Linked DNA regions of Phenylobacterium zucineum HLK1. The protein of the gene in region 1 interacts with the protein of each later gene in a pairwise test. Links are inferred from orthologs where the notes say so. Each region holds a gene or a part of one and is shown on either strand. Other genes may lie near its edges. The genes, in order: ftsZ and rlmN.

The links.
Region 2: the proteins of ftsZ (region 1) and rlmN interact in binary tests that used the Escherichia coli proteins (3 or more experiments, as listed by UniProt). The link is inferred for Phenylobacterium zucineum HLK1 from one-to-one orthologs.

Annotation. Positions count from the first base shown.
Region 1 is NC_011144.1:2,621,630-2,624,864, forward strand. What follows is about bases 158-3,082. They hold ftsZ (cell division protein FtsZ), read right to left. Parts: upstream 2,402-3,082; coding sequence 914-2,401; downstream 158-913. Other genes in these bases: lpxC (UDP-3-O-acyl-N-acetylglucosamine deacetylase), read right to left, coding at 158-437; PHZ_RS12800 (hypothetical protein), read right to left, coding at 611-829; PHZ_RS12810 (CehA/McbA family metallohydrolase domain-containing protein), read left to right, coding at 2,735-3,082. Also shown: more of lpxC, read right to left, coding at 1-157; more of PHZ_RS12810, read left to right, coding at 3,083-3,235. UniProt on the Escherichia coli protein: Essential cell division protein that forms a contractile ring structure (Z ring) at the future cell division site. The regulation of the ring assembly controls the timing and the location of cell division.
Region 2 is NC_011144.1:3,940,183-3,943,329, forward strand. What follows is about bases 275-3,111. They hold rlmN (23S rRNA (adenine(2503)-C(2))-methyltransferase RlmN), read right to left. Parts: upstream 2,354-3,111; coding sequence 1,196-2,353; downstream 275-1,195. Other genes in these bases: PHZ_RS19260 (S1 family peptidase), read right to left, coding at 275-715; PHZ_RS19265 (DUF350 domain-containing protein), read right to left, coding at 720-1,142; PHZ_RS19275 (NADPH:quinone oxidoreductase family protein), read left to right, coding at 2,478-3,111. Outside these bases: more of PHZ_RS19260, read right to left, coding at 1-274; more of PHZ_RS19275, read left to right, coding at 3,112-3,147.

The DNA.
Region 1 (3,235 bases):
GCGGCGCGCTTGTCGCCGTCGATCACCTCGACGGGCGCCAGGATTTCGATGTAGCGGCGCGGGGCCTGCTGCTCGCGGCGGCCGGCGCGGTCCAGCACCCGCACGAAGGGCAGGGCCGAGCCGTCCATGATCGGCATCTCGGGGCCGTCCACCTCGACGACGGCGTTGTCGACGCCGAGCATGACGAGGGCCGCCATCAGGTGCTCGATGGTCGAGACCGTGACGCCAGCGGCGTTGCCGACCACCGTGCCGAGCTGGGTCTTGCAGACCGCCTCGGGCGAGACGGCGATGCGGTTGTCGCTCCCGGAGACGTCGGTCCGCACGAAGACGATCCCCGTGTCGGCCGCGGCCGGACGCACCGCCACGCGCGTGTACGCGCCGGTGTGGACGCCCACGCCCGCGAACAGGGCCGGCGCCTTGACGGTGTGCTGGAACACGGGTGCGGACAAACCGGGACCTTCCACAAACACAACCGGTCCGGCCCCTTCCCGTGACACCGGGACAGCGACCGAGCCTTCGCCCTCAACTCGTGCATAGGGCGGTTTGATGCAGCGCAGCAAAACACTTGCTGTTTCGCTTTGTTTCCCGCGGCTCGCCGCTCAGGAGGGCCTCAGTCCGCGGGGAAGTGCTGCGTGCCGACGAGGTTCATCGAGCGGTCCTGGATGCGCACCTGGGCGTCGCGCCCCAGGCGGGCGAGGCAGGCGGCGAGCGCCTTGGCCTGCTCCTCGGCGCGGCGGCCCGACCGGAACACCAACGGCTCCAGCTCGGCGCAGCGGACGGTCCAGCCGTCCGCCAGCGGCGATACCCAGATGACGCGCTGATAGGCCATTGTCCGTCCTCCCTCGCAGGCTGACGGACGCAAGGATAGCAGGGGGCCCCGCCCCCTGCTTTCGCGATTCTGTGACAGTTCCGCCTAGTTGGCGAGACGGCGCAGGAAGGACGGAATCTCCAGGTCCTCGGCCGTGTCGGGCTCCTCGGCCAGCTGCGGCGCCTCCAGCGGCTGGGCGCCCCCGCGAACCGGGGCCGCCATCGGGGCGGCCGAGGCCGCGGGCCGGGTGTCCATCCGCGCCTGCGGCGCGGCCGGCGGGGCGTCGTAGCGCGGGCGACCGCCGAACAGGCTCAGGAAGCCGCCGCGGGGCTTGCGCGGCTCGTAGGCCGGCTCGGCGAACAGCGGTTCGTCCTCGGGCTCGGCCACGGACTCGTCGACGATCCGGCGCACCGGCGCGAAGGCCGGCTGTTCGGCGACCTCGGCGGCCGCAGCGTCGAAGATGTCGGGCTGCTCCTCCTCGCGGGCCTCGGCGGCGAGGACCGGCTCGGGCTGGGGCGCGGCGGCGACCGGCTGGGCCGGGGCCTCGGCCCGCGGGCTGACGGTGGCCCGCAGCGGCTCGGCGGTGATCGAGCGGCGCTCGACCTTGGGCTCGATGGCGGCGATCGAGGCGCCGTCCATGCCGGTGGCGACGACCGACACGCGGATCATGCCTTCCAGGGTCGGATCGAAGGCCGCGCCGAAGATGATGTTGGCTTCCGGATCGACCTGCTCGGAGATGGCGTTCGCCGCCTCGTCGACTTCCAGCAGGGTCATGTCGAGGCCGCCGGTCACGTTGACCAGCACGGCCTTGGCGCCCTTCAGGGACACCTCGTCCAGCAGCGGGTTCTGGATGGCGTTCTGGGCGGCCATCAGGGCGCGGTCGTCGCCGGTCGCCTCGCCGGTGCCCATCATCGCCTTGCCCATCTCGGTCATGACCGTGCGGACGTCGGCGAAATCGAGGTTGATGAGGCCAGGCAGCACCATCAGGTCGGTGATCGAACGCACGCCCGAGTGCAGGACCTGGTCGGCCATGCCGAAGGCCTCGGCGAAGGTCGTCCGCTCGTTGGCCACGCGGAACAGGTTCTGGTTCGGGATGACGATCAGGGTGTCGACGTAGCGCTGCAGCTCCTGGATGCCGGCGTCGGCCAGGCGCATCCGGTGGCGGCCCTCGAAGTGGAACGGCTTGGTGACGACGCCGACCGTCAGGATGCCGCGCTCACGCGCGCACTTGGCGATGATCGGGGCCGCGCCCGTGCCGGTGCCGCCGCCCATGCCGGCGGTGATGAAGACCATGTGGGCGCCGTCGAGGTGCTCGCCGATCTCGGGGATGCTCTCCTCGGCCGCGCTCATGCCGACTTCGGGATGGGCGCCCGCGCCCAGGCCCTGGGTGACCTGCACGCCGAGCTGGATGCGGCGCTCGGTCTTGGAGAACTGGAGCTGCTGGGCGTCGGTGTTGGCGACGACGAACTCCACCCCCTCGAGCCCCGCCTCGATCATGTTGTTGACGGCGTTGCCGCCGGCGCCGCCGACGCCGAACACGACGATCCGCGGCTTCAGTTCTGTGGCGCGCGGCGCGGAGAGGGAAATGGCCATGGACCTTCGCGTCCTTCCAAATGCGGTCTTGGCGCCGGCGACCCGCCCACCGACGCATCCTGTTTAAGGATGGGTTTACTAGGCGACCGACATCCTTAATCGGGGGTTAAGCCCATAGCGCGAGTCGCCGTTCGGGCGAGCTTGGCCGGAACGAAAAAACCCCTTTCCCCACAAGGATTCCCGCAACGCCGCGCCGGCGCCCGCGGGCGCCGCTGCGTCAACCCGTCGCCGTCGCAAATCCGTCAACCGCCTGTCGCCGTCCTGAGACCCCCCGCCGCTAGCTGCTCGCGCCAAGGAGGCCGGGTCGGCGGCCTCGCGTTCGAGGGGGCGGCCGTGCGGCGACTTCTATCGGTGGGCGCGGCGGCGCTCGTGCTGCTGCCGGCTGCAGCGAACGCTCACGGGCCCCATGGCCACGGGACAGGCTTCGCGCCGGCGCCGGGGGCTCCCGCCAGCCGGGCCGATCCGGCGCAGCGCCGCTGGCAGGCGGGGGACCACCACGTCCACAGCTGGTACAGCGCCGACTGGAAGCCCGCGGCCGACGGGGCCTCCCCGCCCGAGCCGATCATCGGCGGGGACTCCAGCAACAGCATCCCGACGAACGCCCGCATGGCGCTCCGGCACGGGCTGCGCTGGATGGTCGCCACCGACCACGGGGGGCCGAACCACTCGCGGCTGAACCGCGAGAAGGCCTATCCCGAGCTGGTGCAGTCCCGCCGCCAGGTCCCGGGCCTGATCCAGTTCTTCGGCATGGAGCTGGACACCCCTGCGGCCGAGCACTCCAGCGTGATCCTGCCGAAGACCGCCGATGAGGCCGATGTCCTGTTCGGCATCGAG
Region 2 (3,147 bases), 1.3 Mb from region 1 along the record:
GGCCGCTCGAGGCCAGGGTGGCCGTCACCACCTCGGGCGCGGTGGTGTAGATCCGCCCCCGGCGGGGGCTCTCGGCGATCGTCACCCCGACCACCCGGCCCTGGGCGTCGAGCGCCGGCGCGCCGGAGAGGCCGCCGAGCGTGCCCTCCAGGCCCTCGGTACGGCCGGTCTCGGCCCAGACCAGCACCGGCTCGCTGCGCGCGCCGCGGCCGCGCACCACCAGCGTCTCGCGGCCCAGCAGGCGCGAGGTGGCCTCGCCCGGCTCGCCCTGCGGGAAGCCCGGATGATAGGCCCGCTGGCCCCGGCGCAGGGGCTCGTTCAGCGCCAGCGGCAGGGGATCGGCGCCGCCCTCGGTAAGCAGCACGGCCGCCTCGCCGCGGGGATCGACCCGGACCGTGGTCGCCACGCCGACGCCGTCGCCGACCACCAGGGCGGCCCGCGCGCAGCCCTCCACCACGTGCCGGGCGGTGAGCCAGACGCCGGACTCGGCGATCGAGAAGGCGGTGCCGGTCGCCGGCCCGTTCTCGCTCGGCACGTCCACCACCACCGAAGGGTCGAACGGCGAGGCCGGCCCGATCGCCTCGCCCAGCGGGGCGGCCACGTCCGGCGGCGGCGGTGGCGCGTCGGCCCGCTCGCCCCGGCCCAGCGCCGCGAACAGCAGCGCCAGCACGACCGCCGAATAGACCAGCCAGTCCGGCAGGCGGGGGAAGTGCATCGGGCTAGCCCGTCACCGCCGCGGCCACGATCACGGCCGTGGAGAGCTTGGCGCCGACCAGCAGGGCGGCCGCCGACATCTCGCCGTCCTGGATGCGGCGGGGCAGGCCGCGCAGCAGGATGTCCACCAGGCGGAAGACCAGCAGCTGGACCACCACCGTCGCCGCGCCCCACAGGCCGATCTCGATCAGGTTGGTCGAGGCCTGCAGCGACACCGCCAGCGGGATCGACAGCCCCAGCATCACCCCGCCCAGGGACACCGCCGCGGCGGTGTTGCCCTCGCGGATCAGGGTGATCTCCTTGTGCGGCGTCAGCAGGATGTACAGCGCCGAGGCCCCCATCAGGATCAGGATGGTGACGGCGATGTGCAGCAGGGTGATGGGGAAGCCGGTGGCGAATGCCTGGATCTCAGGCGAAGGCGTAGGCATGCACACTCCCCGGAACTTGAGGCGTCACCGTTAGCACGCGTGGACGGGTCAGGTCAGCCGCCCGCCGCCAGCTTGCGCCGGGCGCTGGCCCGCAGCTTCTCGCTCTCGCTCTTCAGCTGGCCGCAGGCGGCCAGGATGTCGCGTCCGCGCGGCGTGCGGATCGGGCTGGCGTAGCCCGCGCGGTTCAGCACCGCGGCGAACCGCTCGATGGTCCCCCAGTCCGAGCACTCGTACTGGCTGCCGGGCCAGGGGTTGAACGGGATCAGGTTGATCTTGGCCGGAACGCCCTTGAGCAGGTTCACCAGGGCCTTGGCCTCGGCCGGGCTGTCGTTGACCCCCTTCAGCATGACGTACTCGAACGTCACCCGCTTGGAGTTGGACAGGCCCGGATAGGCGCGGATCGCCGCCATCAGCTCGGCGATCGGGTACTTCCGGTTCAGCGGGACCAGCTTCTCGCGCAGCTCGTCGTTGGTGGCGTGCAGCGAGATGGCCAGCATCGCCTGGGTCCGCTCGCCCAGGGCGGCGAGCTCGGGCACGACCCCCGAGGTCGAGACGGTGATCCGCCGCCGCGAGATGGCGATGCCTTCGTTGTCGGCGATGATGTCGATGGCGGCGGCGACGTTGTCGAGGTTGTAGAGCGGCTCGCCCATGCCCATGAACACGATGTTCGAGAGCCGGCGGTCCTCCTTGGGCGAGGGCCATTCGCCGAGGTCGTCGCGGGCGACCTGCACCTGGGCCACGATCTCGGCGGCGGTCAGGTTGCGCACCAGGGCCTGGGTGCCGGTGTGGCAGAAGGTGCAGTTCAGGGTGCAGCCGACCTGCGAGCTGACGCACAGGGCGCCGGCCCGGCCCACGTCGGGGATGTAGACGGTCTCGACCTCGATGCCCGGCGCCATGCGGATCAGCCACTTGCGCGTGCCGTCCTTGGAGACCTGGCGCTCGACCACCTGGGGACGGGAGATCGCGCAGACCTCGGCCAGCGCCGCCCGGGTCTCCTTGGCCACGTCGGTCATCTTCTCGAAGTCGGTGACGCCGTAGTGGTGCATCCAGCGCCAGAGCTGCGAGGCGCGCATCTTGGCCTTCTCGGGCCGCACGACGCCCAGCTCGACCAGGCAGGCGGCCAGCTCCGCCCGGGTCATCCCCGAGAGGTTGGGTCTGGACGGCGCAAGCGGCTGCGCCGGCGCGCGGGCAAGGTCGAGGGTCACGCCCAAGGGATCAGGTCCTTCGCTGAGGGCGCGGAATATAGGTGAGCGCGCCGCCCGCACCAAATCCGGCCTTTCAAACGGGCGTTCGAGTGGCTAGCGTCCGCGGCTTGCAGCATTGGGAGAGGCGCGCATGAAGGCCCTGTTGAGCAAGGAAGTCGGCGGTCCGGACAAGCTGGTGCTGGAGGACGTGCCGGCCCCGCAGGCCAAGGCCGGCCAGGCGGTCGTCGAGGTGAAGGCCATCGGCGTCAACTTCCCCGACGTGCTGATCATCGAGGACAAGTACCAGTTCAAGCCCGAGCGGCCGTTCTCGCCCGGCGGCGAGATCGCCGGGATCGTCAAGAGCGTCGGCGAGGGCGTGACCCACGTGAAGCCGGGCGACCGGGTGCTGGGCAACACCGGCTGGGGCGGGATGGCGCAGGAGCTGGCCCTGGAGGCCGCTCGGCTGGTGAAGATCCCCGACTCGATGCCGTTCGACGAGGCGGCCGCCTTCATCATGACCTACGGCACCAGCTGGCACGCCCTGAAGGACCGGGCGCAGCTGAAGGCCGGCCAGACGATGCTGGTCCTGGGCGCCGCCGGCGGCGTCGGCCTGGCCGCCGTCGAGCTCGGCAAGGCGGTGGGCGCCAAGGTGATCGCCGCCGCCTCCAGCCAGGAGAAGGTGGACCTGTGCCTGTCCAAGGGCGCGGCGGCGGGCGTCGTCTATCCGAAGGGCCCGTTCGACAAGGACGGCCAGAAGCAGCTGGCGCAGCTGTTCAAGGAGGCCACGGGCCCGAACGGCGCCGACGTGATCTACGACGCCA